Regions from separate parts of the Saccharopolyspora sp. NPDC000359 genome, predicted to be linked through region 2. Evidence: riboswitches for the same ligand, from Rfam matches in the RefSeq annotation. Region 2 holds a riboswitch; each other region holds the start of a gene.
What was found. Region 2 has a riboswitch for cobalamin ahead of ABT324_RS30695 (hypothetical protein). Riboswitches for the same ligand answer to the same signal wherever they lie in the genome.

Region 1: it holds a riboswitch for cobalamin, as region 2 does, so the genes downstream of both, ABT324_RS18375 (putative cobaltochelatase) here and ABT324_RS30695 (hypothetical protein) in region 2, are expected to answer to the same signal.
Region 3: it holds a riboswitch for cobalamin, as region 2 does, so the genes downstream of both, ABT324_RS31390 (ribonucleoside-diphosphate reductase subunit alpha) here and ABT324_RS30695 (hypothetical protein) in region 2, are expected to answer to the same signal.

Annotation. Positions count from the first base shown of each region.
Region 1 covers NZ_JBEPDU010000027.1:23,933-28,069, forward strand. The annotation lists gene ABT324_RS18375 (putative cobaltochelatase) at 1-1,627, opposite strand, end outside; cobalamin riboswitch at 1,669-1,846, opposite strand; gene ABT324_RS18380 (GNAT family N-acetyltransferase) at 1,917-2,384, opposite strand; gene ABT324_RS18385 (S1 family peptidase) at 2,579-3,385, opposite strand; gene ABT324_RS18390 (LysE family translocator) at 3,673-4,137, shown strand, end outside.
Region 2 covers NZ_JBEPDU010000070.1:22,992-27,128, forward strand. The annotation lists gene ABT324_RS30685 (DNA polymerase III subunit beta family protein) at 1-1,018, opposite strand, end outside; partial or broken gene ABT324_RS30690 (GNAT family N-acetyltransferase) at 1,132-1,608, shown strand; cobalamin riboswitch at 1,743-1,914, shown strand; gene ABT324_RS30695 (hypothetical protein) at 2,273-2,941, shown strand; gene ABT324_RS30700 (PLP-dependent cysteine synthase family protein) at 2,938-4,038, shown strand; gene ABT324_RS30705 (MDR family MFS transporter) at 4,035-4,137, shown strand, end outside.
Region 3 covers NZ_JBEPDU010000075.1:18,809-22,945, reverse strand. The annotation lists gene ABT324_RS31395 (ribonucleotide-diphosphate reductase subunit beta) at 1-495, opposite strand, end outside; gene ABT324_RS31390 (ribonucleoside-diphosphate reductase subunit alpha) at 620-2,989, opposite strand; cobalamin riboswitch at 3,104-3,322, opposite strand; gene ABT324_RS31385 (ABC transporter substrate-binding protein) at 3,493-4,137, opposite strand, start outside.

The sequences.
Region 1 (4,137 bases), on a different contig from region 2:
GGTTGCGCATGCGCGCCGCAGCGATGTCCACAGAGGACGTCGGTGGCAGCACGAGCTCCGCCGAAGCACCCCGGAACGCAACCACTCCGACCTTGTCGCGCCGCTGGTAGGCATCCCGCAGCAACGACAGGACCGCACCGCTGACCGCGGACATCCGCTCCCGGGCCGCCATCGACCCGGACGCGTCCACCGCGAACAGCACCAGGTTGCCCTCGCGCCCCTCCCGGATCTCGCGCCGCAGGTCGTCCGAGCGCAGCACCAGCCCCGGACCGCTGCGCCCCCGCGCGACCTGGTGCGGCGCAGCAGCCGCCAGGGTGGCGGCCACGTGCACCCCATGCCCTTCCACAGTGGACGACCGCGTCGTCCGGCCGCTCCGCGACCGCGACCGCGACCGCCGTCCCGGCGCCCCGTCGCCGAGCCCCGGCACCTCCAGCAGCCGCGCCCGGAACGCCGGCGTCGGCGCCGCTGGCGCCTTGTCCGCCGGGGCGCGCCCGTCGCTGCGCTCCTCCGCGCCGCCTCCGCCGGTCGGCTCCGTCGGCTCGTCCGGGGCCTGCCCGCCGCCGTCGGGGCCGTCCGGCCCCTCCGGGGGCTCGTCGCCGTCGCCCTCGGCGTGCTCCGCCGCCTCGGCGAGTGCTTGTTCGAGCTGGTCCTCGGCCATGCCGGGTTCGTCGAAGGGGTCTCGGCGGCGGCGGTGCGGCAGCGCGAGGCGGGCGGCTGCTTCGACGTCCTGCTCGGCGACTTCGTCGGCGCCGCGCCAGGCGGCGTGCGCGATCGCCGTGCGCGCCAGCACGAGGTCGGCGCGCATCCCGTCGACGTCGAAGGACGCGCACAGCGCGGAGATCCGTCGGAGTTCGGCGTCGGGCAGGGCCACCTGCTCGACGCGGTCGCGGGCGGCGCGGATGTGCGCGGCGAGTTCGGCGTCGGCGTCGGCCCACTTCGCGGCGAACTCGACCGGGTCGGCTTCGAAGGCCAGTCGGCGGCGCACCACTTCGGTGCGGGTGGTGACTTCACGGGAGGCCGCGACCTGCACGGTGAGGCCGAACCGGTCGAGCAGCTGCGGCCGCAGCTCACCCTCCTCCGGGTTCATCGTGCCGACCAGCAGGAACGATGCCGCGTGCGAGATCGACACGCCTTCCCGCTCGACGTGCGCGCGGCCCATCGCGGCGGCGTCCAGCAGCAGGTCGACCAGGTGGTCGTGCAGCAGGTTGACCTCGTCGACGTACAGGACGCCGCGGTGCGCGGCGGCCAGCAGGCCCGGTTGGAAGGCGCGGACGCCTTCGGTCAGCGCGCGCTCCAGGTCCAGCGAGCCGATCAGGCGGTCTTCGGTGGCGCCCACCGGCAGTTCGACGAGCTGCGCCGGGCGCTGCGTCGAGGTCGAGTCGTGCGGTCCGTCCGGGCACTGCGGGTCGGGGTGGCCCGGGGCACACCCGAAGCGGCAGTCGGTGACCACGTCCAGGGGCGGCAGCAGCGAGGCGAGCGCGCGCACCACGGTGGACTTCGCCGTGCCCTTCTCACCGCGGACCAGCACCCCGCCGATGCGCGGGTGCACGGCGTTGAGCAGCAGTGCCAGTCGCAGGTCGTCGTGGCCGACGACGGCGGAGAAGGGGAATCGCGGAGCAGCGGTCATGCCGGGTTCCTTCCTCGGGGTGCGGACGCCCCGGTGGCGGGAACAAGGGGACGCAGTGTCCTGACTCCCGGATCTCCGCGCCCCTCCGGCCTTCCCAGGTCTCCCCGGTGGCTCTCGGGGGAGGGTCGCTCCCCGGTCACAGTGGCGCCGACCGTGCCGGATTCGCACCGGCTTCCTGCCGCACCCCTTGCATTCGGATCATGGAGCATCGTCGCAGAACCGGGGCGGCGGACCAACCGCCGACCACCCCGGCGAGACCTGCACCACTACCGGGGTCGTGCCCCTCCGGTCACGCGCGGCGGCGCGGCTCGCGGCGCATGTCGACGTGCGGGATGCCGTCCTCCAGGTACTCCTCGCCGGTCACGACGAAGCCGAAGGAGCCGTAGAAGTCCTTGGCGTAGACCTGGGCGGCGAGGACCGCGGGCGCGTGCTGCACCTCGGCGACGGCGGCGCGCATCAGCTTGCGGCCCAGCCCCATCCCGCGCGCGGACTTGGCGGTGCACACCCGGCCGATCCGGAAGGTGCCGTCGGGGTCTTCGAGCAGCCGCAGGTAACCCAGCACGTAGCCGTCAGCGGAGTCGATCCAGAAGTGCCGGGTGGTCTCCTCCAGGTCGCGACCGTCCAGCTCCGGGTACGGGCACTCCTGCTCGACGACGAACACGTCGACGCGCAGGCGCAGCATCCGGTAGAAGTCCTCGGCGTCCAGGTCCGCGGTGTAGGCGCGGTGGACGGCGGTCGCGAGCGGCTGGAGGGTCATCCCTACCTGGATATCACAACGGGGTCTCGAAACCCTCATTCACCTGCACCGGAGTAGCCAACAACACTCCGCTGCCCGCTCGCCCCGAGGCGCCGGGCGAGGTGCTCCGGCAGCGGGTGCCGTGGACTTCAGCGGTGCTCGACCTGATCTTCCACGCGCCCAGCCTGGGCCGGGCCGCGCGGTCCTCCCACCAGTCAGAGCTGCCCGGCGAGCTCGTCGGCGTAGCTGGACAGGCGGGTGTAGACGCCCGGGATGTTCGGGCGACCGCAACCGGTGCCGTACGAGACGACCCCGATCAGGCGGTTGTCCGCCACGATCGGGCCGCCAGAGTCCCCGGTGCACGCGTCGCGGCCGCCTTCGGGCACCCCGGCGCAGAACATGCTCCGCGGGTCGTAGTTCGGGTAGGCGCTGCGGCAGGCCGCGTCCGTGGTGATCGGGACGTCCACCGCCTGCAGGGTCGTCGAGGGCGGGCCGGACTCGCTGGTCTTGCCCCAGCCGTAGACGCGGCCGACGGTGCCGGGCTGGTAGTGCTCGGTGTCGCCCTGGTCGACCAGCGGCAGCTCGCCCTGGGTCAGCGGCTGGCGCAGGGTCAGGACCGCGACGTCGGCGCCGCTGGTGTAGCCCCGGAACCCGGGGTGCACCCAGACCTGGCCGACCTCCGCGACCTCACCTTCGCGGGTTTCCAGGTCGGTGCGCCCGGCGATCGCGCGCAGCTCGTCCGGGCCGCGCTGGCCGCCGGTGAGCGGCTCGACCATGCAGTGCGCGGCGGTGACCACCTTGATCGGGGTCACCAGGGTGCCGCCGCAGAACTGGCGGCCGTGGTCGTCGGTCAGGGCGACCAGCCACGGGGCCTCGTCGGTGGTGGCCGGGGCACCGCCGAGCACCCGCGCCTGCGGTTGTTCCGCCGCACCCGCGGTCGCGGGCTGCGCTCCGGCCAGCGCCGCCACCGCACCGGTGATCACGAGTCCCCGCCATGCGGTCCCGGTCCTGCCACGCGCCACGTCGCGCCTCCTGCCGTCGAGCGATCTTGCCGACGGCACACCGTAGTCATCCGGGCACCCGAACATTACGAGGCACAACTCACACGGTCACAGGAAAAAATTTCGTTAATATGGACGGCGTCGGGAAATTTTACTGAGCGCGTCACCGTCGACCGCTGCTCGTCCTTCCCCTGCCACTGCGGACTCGGAGCACCTCCCAGCACCGGGTCCGTGAACTGTGCCCGACCAGGTGACAGATCAAACCCAATCGAGTGATCAGTGCCGTGCGCTGTCGCGAAGGAGGAACCGTGCTCGTGGACCTGACCCCGCTGCCCGCCTTCCTGGTGGCCAGCGTGGTGGTCGTGCTGACCCCCGGCGTCGACGTCTTCCTGCTGCTGCGGACCTCGCTGAACCGCGGCCGCCGGGCGGGCCTGCTGGCGCTGGCCGGGATCCACACCGCGAGCATCCTGCAGGTGGCGCTGGTGATCTCCGGTCTCGGCGCCCTGGTCACCAGCCACCCCGCCGTGCTGTCCACGCTGAAGTGGATCGGCGCCGCCTACCTGGTGTACCTGGCCGCGTCGATTTTGCGCGGGCTGTGGCTGACCAGGAAGAAGACCGCCGAGGGCACGCTCAGCGGGCCGCCCGTCGACAGCTCCAACCCCTACCTGCGCGGCTTGTTCAGCAACCTCACCAACCCGAAGATGCTGCTGTTCAGCCTGGCGTTCCTGCCGCAGTTCGTGGGCTCGGCCGCGCAGCCCGCGCTGCAGCTGGTC
Region 2 (4,137 bases):
GCGTGGTGAAGCTGCCCTGGTCGGCGGAGCGGACCACGACGGGGTGGTCCGCTGCGGAGACCTCCAGCAGCACGTCGGGGCCGACACCGGCTTCCAGCGCGGGACCCAGCACGGCCGGGTCGAAGGCGGTGCGCAGCGGCGGCCCGGTGTGGACGGCGGGGTGCGAGGTCGAGCCCCCGTCGCGGTCGGTGACCACCAGGCGCTGGTCCTCGGTCCGCAGGACGACCGGTCCGGGGGCCTCCTGCAGTGCCGTGCGCAGGGTGGTGCGGTCGGTGATGAGCCGGGTCCGCGGGGCGGGCAGGTCGTTCAGGACCAGCCGGTAGTCGGGGAAGGTCCAGTCCTCGGTCGGCAGGGCCCGGGAGCGGCCCCCGCCGCGCAACCGCGCCCCGTGCTCGTCGACCTCGATGTCGACCTTGGCCAGCGGTAGCGCCCAGGTGGCGAGGTCGGTCAGCTCGGAAACACCGACCACCAGGCGAGCGGTGCCACCGTCGGCGACCGTCGGCCGCAGCGTCCGCACCGCCAACCGGTAGCGGTCCGTGGCGACCAACCGCACCTCCTGGTCGTCCAGCTCGACGAGGACGCACCTCAGCACCGGGAACTCCGTCCCGGAGGCCACTGCGGGCGCGACCTGGCGCACGGCGCTCGACAACTCCGCCCCACCCACGCGGGCCAGCGTCCGCTGCTGGCCGGGCAGCGAGCGCAGGACCTCCCCGATCGCCGACTGCGCGGCGGCCGCCGCGTCCTGCGCCCGCTGCGTGTGGGCGGTCAGGACGGCCCGGGCCTGCTCGGCGGTCCCGTCGAGCACCACGCCGACCTCGGGCAACGGCACCCCAGCCGCCCGCAACCGGCGCAGCAGCACGGCCCGCCGCACCTGGCCGGGGGAGTAGTAGCGGTACCCGGTCACCGCGTCGACGTGCGCGGGCGGCAGCACGCCGCAGTCGTCGTAGAAGCGCAGCGCGCTCGGCGTCAGCCCGACCCGCCGGGCGAAGGCGCCGATGCTCAGGAGTTCGTCGTCCACAGGGGCGATTCTGGGCCTTCAACCAGCTCGAAGGTCAAACCCGCGTGGCGCCGGGGTGAACTGGTTGACGCCCTCCCGATACTCCTGGTGTGCGCACCGACCCGCAGCTGCACCCGACCGACGTCGTCGTCCGGGTCCTGCGCGACGCGGACTGGCCCGAGGTGCGCCGCATCTACGCCGAGGGTATCGCCACCGGGAACGCCACCTTCGAGACCGAGGTCCCGCCGCGCGAGGTGCTGGACGCAAAGTGGCTCCCGGACCAGCGGTGGGTCGCCGAGGTCGACGGCGCGGTCGCGGGCTGGGCCGCGCTGGCACCCGTCTCCGAGCGCGCGTGCTACGCGGGAGTGGCGGAGGTCGCTGCCGCCTTCCGGGGTGGGGGAGTGGGCAAGGCCCTGCTGCGCGAGCAGGTCTCCGCGGCCGACGCCGCTGGCCTGTGGACGCTGCAGAACTCGATCTTCCCGGAGAACGCGGCGAGCCTGGCCATGCACCACGCGGCCGGGTTCCGCACCGTGGGGGTCCGCGAGCGCATCGCCCGGCAGCACGGGGTCTGGCGCGACACCGTGCTGCTGGAACGTCGGGCGGCCACCTGAGCGCAGCACGAACGCCTTGGCCCGTTCGGACTTCGGTCATTGGTCCTCAGTGGAGCCGAACGGGTGCTGGCGCGCGGCACCGGGGTGATCTGGGCGGCGGATGCCTTGACACCCCGCCCGCGCGCTGCGAACGTCGCGCTAGTTCATGCGACGGTGCGCAGGAAGCCGGTGCGAATCCGGCACGGTCCCGCCACTGTGAACGGGGAGCTGCCGCCACGTGCGCCACTGCCGCGACCGCGGTGGGAAGGCAGGCGGTTAGCGCGGATCCGCGAGTCAGGAGACTGACGCCGTCGTGCCGATCCACGCGGGGTCGAGGAGCCCCGGAGGAGGTAGTCGACGTGCCGCAGCGCGCACCAACGCTGCTGGCCACCGCCCCGCCGCGGTGCCCAGCCGAGCTCCACACCACGACGTCGGACACGCAGGTCTGAGCCACCAGCCCACCGCCGGTGCGGCTCGCCGCGCCGATCGTTGACTCCTGTGGAGACATCCTGTGCCACCTGCTCAACCCTCCCCAACCCGGACCCGGCACTCGGCCCTGTGCGCAGTGGTCGAGCGGGTTCGCGCCACCGATGGCGGCCACCTCCGGGACAGCCGGGCCTCGGTGGTCTTCCTGACCGTCCAAAGTGCACACCACAGCGGCCGGAGCGCCGGCTACGCCAATTGCGTGCTCAGCGTGCGGATCGGTCGCGCGGTGGGCTCCTGCGCCGTGGAACCGGGCCAGCTGGACCCGGATTCGGTGCGCGACCTCGTCGGCCGGAGCGCCGCCGAACTACTGGAGCACGAGGAACCGGCGGTCCGGGTCGCCGTGCTCGACGCCCACCTGGCCAACCAGGTCCCGCACGACGAGCACCCGGGCGCCCGGCGGGTGCGCATCCCGGCCGGGACCTCGCTGGAGAAGTCGATGGCCCGCGCCCGCGCCGTCGCCGAGCTCGTCGAGGCGCCGGAGGGCGGCAACGTCGCGGTGATCGGCGTGGTGAACTCGCTGCTCGCCGCGCTGCGCGAACGCGGGTTCCGCCCGGTCCCGTGCGACCTGAAGGGCGGGGTCACCGAGTGGGGCGAACCGGTCCTCGTCGACCACCGGGAGGCGATCTCCGGCGCGCAGGCCGTCCTGGCCTCCGGGATGGTGCTGGGCAACGGCACCTTCGACGACATCGCCGGGCTCTGCCGCGACCGCGGCCTGCCGCTGGTGATGTTCGCGCAGACCGGCGCCGCGGTGCTCCGCGAGGTGGTCGGCGCCGAGGTGCGCGCGCTGTCCGCGGAGCCCTACCCGTTCTTCTGGCTGACCGGGGACAGCACCGACCTCCACCACTACCAGGCAGGTGAGCCGCGGTGACCGCACTCGACCTCAGCCGGACCGACGGCGGGCCCCGGTGCCAGTCGGTCCTGGACCTCATCGGCAACACCCCGGTCCTGCGCATCGGCACCCCGCTGCCCGGACCGCACCCCGGTTTCTGGGCCAAGCTCGAAGGATTCGCCCCCGGCGGCATGAAGGCGCGGGCCGCGCTGGCGCTCGTCCAGGGCGCTCGGAGCCGCGGCGAGCTGCGCCCCGGCGGCGCGATCGTCGAATCCACCAGCGGCACCCTCGGCATCGGGCTGGCCTGCGTCGGCACGGCGCTCGGTCACCCGGTGGTGGTTGTGGCCGACCGGGAGCTGGACGGGATGACCAGGGCGCTGCTGCGGGCGCACGGAGCACGCGTCGAGGTCGTGGCGGAACCGCACCCGGTGGGCGGCTGGCAGCGGGCCCGGCGGGAGCGGGTGGTTGAGCTGCTCGCGGAGCTGCCCGGCGCGTACTGGCCGGACCAGTACGGGAACCCGGACAACCCCGCCGGGTACCTCGCCATGGGTCGCGAGCTCGTCACCCAGTTCGAGCACCTGGACGCCGTGGTGTGCAGCGTCGGCACCGGCGGGCACAGCGCCGGGATCGCCCCGGTCCTGCGCGAGCGGTGGCCGGGGATCAAGGTCGTGGGCGTCGACTCGCCGGGGTCGACGGTGTTCGGACAACCCGCCGCGCACCGGTTGATGCGCGGGCTGGGCAGCAGCATCCACCCGCGCAACGTCGCCTACGACGTGTTCGACGAGGTGCACTGGATCGGCCCGGCGGAGGCGGCCGACGCCTGCCGCAGGCTCGCCGCCGGGGCGTTCGTGACCGGCGGGTGGAGCACCGGCGCGGTCGCGGTGGTCGCCGCGTGGTGCGCCGAGGAGCTGAGCTCGGACGCGGTGTGCGCGGTGTTCCCGGACGGGCCGCACCGCTACTGGCAGACCATCTTCGACGACGACTACGTCGCCGAGCACGGCCTGGTCCCCGAAGCGCGCCAACCGTCCGAAGTGGACAAGCCGGGTTGGAGCAGGTCTCGGGCGGTCGTCGACCCCTGCCCGGCGCGCACCGGGGCCGGGGTGGACTGCGCGGTGTGCGGGGAGGACGACCGGTGAGCGGGTTCCGGCAGATGTCGCGCGCCGCGCAGCTGCTGGTGATCAACCAGTTCGGCATCAACGTGGGCTTCTACATGCTGCTGCCGTTCCTGGCGACCT
Region 3 (4,137 bases), on a different contig from region 2:
CGCGTCCTTGTCGGAGATCGACGGGATCTCCCGGTACATGTTGAACAGCTCGCCCTCGTCCAGGCCGAGGCTCTCGCAGATGTACTGGAAGGTGTGGGTGTGCACGGCCTCCTCGAACGCCTGCCGCAGCAGGTACTGGCGGCACTCGGGGTTGGTGATGTGCCGGTAGACCGCGAGCACGATGTTGTTGGCGACCAGGGATTCGGCGGTGGCGAAGAACCCGAGGTTGCGCTTGAGCAGCAGGCGCTCGTCCTCGGTGAGCCCGTCGCTGGACTTCCACAGCGCGATGTCGGCCTGCATGGAGATCTCGGTGGGCATCCAGTGGTTGTTGCACCCGGCGAGGTACTTGTCCCAGGCCCAGCCGTACTTGAGCGGCAGCAGCTGGTTGACGTCGGCGCGGGCGTTGATCATCGCCTTCTCGCTGACGTCGACGCGCCCGCCGGAGCGGTCGATCTCGCCGAGACCTGCGGAGGAGGGGGACTGCAGGGAGGTCATGCTCGTCATGCTCCAAGGGAGGGTTCGTCCGGCCCGGGGCGAACGGGCGGTGGTGGAGGGGTTCTTGGTGCGCGAGTTCAATGGGGACCAGGTGTCTGATCTCCATTGAGATCGCGGGGATGCGTCACTGGCAGGCTTCGCAGTCGGGGTCCTCGACGGAGCAGACTGTCGCCGCGGGGACCGCGGTGGGCACGGCGTTGAGCTTGCCGTCGGTTCCACGCAGGGTGCTCTTCTCCACGTGGGTGGCGCTGGTGGAGCGCAGGTAGTACGTGGTCTTCAAGCCCTTGCGCCAGGCCAGCCGGTAGAGCTCGTCGAGCTTGCGGCCGCTGGGGGCGGCGACGTAGAGGTTCAGCGACTGCGCCTGGTCGATCCACTTCTGCCGCCGCGCCGCGGCCTCCACCAGCCAGTGCGGTTCGATCTCGAACGCGGTGGCGTAGAGCTCCTTGAGCTCCTGCGGGATCCGCTCGATCGGCAGCAGGCTGCCGTCGTGCAGCTTGAGGTCGGCGACCATCGCCTCGTCCCACAACCCGGCGAGCTTGAGGTCGGCTACCAGGTGCGGGTTGACCACGGTGAAGTCGCCGGACATGTTCGCCTTGACGTACAGGTTCCGGTAGACGGGCTCGATGGACTGGTTGACCCCGCAGATGTTGGCGATCGTCGCAGTCGGCGCGATGGCCATCACGTTGGAGTTGCGCATCCCGTCGCGGACCACGCGCTCGCGCAGCGCCGCCCAGTCCAAGGTGGACGACCGGTCCAGGTCGACGTCGCCGCCGCGGGCTTCGGCGAGCAGCTCCAGCGAGTCGATCGGCAGCACGCCGCGGCTCCACAGCGAGCCGTCGAAGGTCTCGTAGCGACCGCGCTCGGCCGCCAGCGCGCTGGACGCGCTGATCGCGTGGTAGCTGATCAACTCCATGCTGCGGTCGGCGAACTCCACCGCGGCGGGCGTCGACGGCGCGATGCGCTGCGCGAACAGCGCGTCGGCGAAGCCCATCAGCCCCAGGCCGACCGGCCGGTGTCGCAGGTTGGACCGGCGGGCCTCGGGGATCGTGTAGAAGTTGATGTCGATGACGTTGTCCAGCATCCGCACCGCGGTGTGGGTGGTGCGCTCCAGGCGCTCGGCGTCGATGCCGTCGGCCGTGACGTGCCGGGCCAGGTTGATCGAGCCGAGGTTGCACACCGCGACCTCGTCGGCGCTGGTGTTCAGGGTGATCTCGGTGCACAGGTTCGAGGAGTGCACCACCCCGGTGTGCTGCTGCGGGGAACGCAGGTTGCACGGGTCCTTGAAGGTGATCCACGGGTGGCCGGTCTCGAACAGCATGGTCAGCATCCGCCGCCACAGGTCGACCGCGCGGACCCGCTTGAACACCGCGATCTCGCCGCGGTCGGCGGCCTGCTCGTAGGCGCGGTAGCGCTCGGCGAACGCCGCGCCGTAGCGGTCGTGCAGGTCGGGGGTCTCGTCGGGGGAGAACAGCGTCCACTGCTCGTCGGCCTCGACCCGGCGCAGGAACTCGTCGGGCACCCAGTTCGCGGTGTTCATGTCGTGGGTGCGGCGCCGGTCGTCGCCGGTGTTCTTGCGCAGGTCGAGGAACTCCTCGACGTCGATGTGCCAGGTCTCCAGGTAGGCGCAGACCGCGCCCTTGCGCTTGCCGCCCTGGTTGACCGCCACCGCGGTGTCGTTGGCGATCTTCAGGAACGGCACGACGCCCTGCGACTTGCCGTTGGTGCCCCTGATGTGCGCGCCGATGCCGCGCACCGGCGTCCAGTCGTTGCCGAGCCCGCCGGCGTACTTCGACAGCAGGGCGTTGTTGCTGATCGAGTGGAAGATGCCGGACAGGTCGTCGTCCACTGTGGTCAGGAAGCAGGAGGACAGCTGCGGCCGGGTGGTCCCGGCGTTGAACAGCGTCGGCGTCGAGCACATGAAGTCGAACGACGACAGCAGCTGGTAGAACTCGATGGCGCGGGCCTCGCGGTCGTCCTCGCGCAGCGCCAAGCCCATCGCGACCCGCATGAAGAAGGCCTGCGGCAGCTCGAAGCGCACTCCGCCCTCGTGCAGGAAGTACCGGTCGTAGAGGGTCTGCAGCCCCAGGAAGCCGAACTCCAGGTCGCGCTCGGGCGCCAGCGCGCGGCCCAACCGGTCGAGGTCGAAGGTGGCCAGTTCGGGGGCCAACTGCTCGAGCGCCACGCCACGGCGCACGTACTCGGCGAAGTGCGCGGCGTAGTCGGCGTCCTGGTCGACACCGAGGAACTCCAGCGCTTCGCGGCGCATCCGGTTCAGCAGCAGGCGGGCGGTGACCTGCGAGTAGTTCGGTTCGGTCTCGATCAGGGTGCGGGCCGCCATGACCTGGGCCAGCGAGAGCTCGTCGTCGCTGATCCCCGCGTAGCCGGTGCGCCGCACCTCGTCGAGCACGGCTTCGGCGGACACGCCGGGCAATCCGGCGCAGGCCTGGTGGACCGCGGTGGACACCTCGGTCCAGTTGTCGAGTGTCGCCGTCACTGGCTCTCTCCCCTCGCGAGCTCGGTGGACCTTCGAGCGCGCGCAGGGAGACCTCGGCGAGACGGGTCGCCGGTCGTCCGCGCGGACCCGCCCTCGAGGCCCCGGACAGCACGCCTTGCGCGTGCGCCGGTGGCAGGTCTTCGGACTCACGGGCGGCCTACTGGTCGTGGCTTCCCAGGCGTTGGCCCAGTGCTCTTACCCGCTGCCCGGGATGGGGCAGGCGGGTCACGACGGTCGTTCCCGTTCACCGCTGCGGGGCAGTCCCGGATTCGCACCGGGTTCCCTCTTGCCTCACCGGAATTGCTCCGGTGAACCACCAGCGAGCGACACACTACATCTTGGGTTCGGGGTCGTTGCGGACGGGCAGATATCGACGTGTCGCGCTCCCCGGTCGATGGTGACCGCAGGTCGAGGCCGTCGGCCGCAGCGCAGCGGACTCGCGGCTGCTCACGTCGCGTTGGCGCGGCCCCGGCGCGCGGGGGTGGGCGCGCCGGGGCCGGGGATCAGCGCTGGCTGAGGTACTTCTGGAGGTCGTCGAGGACGAGGTTGGCGGCTAGGGGGCCGAGCCCGAGGAACCAGGTGTCGTCGTTGACCTCGATGGCCCTGCCGCTGCGGACCGCTTCGAGGGTGCTCCACTGCACCGAGCCGACCACGTCGTTCATCTGCTCGCGGGTCCTGTCGCCGTAGGCGGAGTAGAACAGCAGGTCGCCGTCGGCCTGGGAGAGCTGCTCGCGGCTGATCTTGGTGTGGGTCCCGTCGAACCGCTGGTTGCCTGGCCGCCCGAGCCCGACGTCGGCCAGGATCGTGCCGAGGTAGGAGCCGGTGCCGTAGAGCCGGTACTCGCCGGACAGGAACCGCAGCGCGCTGACCTCGGTGGCCGCCGGGTCGCCGAGCTGCCTGCCGATCTCGGCGGCCCGCTGCTGGTAGTCGGCCAGGATCCGCTGGGCCTCGGCCTCCTTGCCCAGCGCCTTGGCGTCGAGCAGGAAGTTCTCCTTCCACGGCTTGCCGACGGTCTCGGCGAACACCGTCGGCGCGATCTTGCTCAACGCCTCGTAGTTCGCGTCGTCGCGGACCTTGCTGGACAGGATCAGGTCGGGTTTGAGCGCGGCGATCTTCTCCAGGTTCGGCGAACCGATCGTGCCGACGAC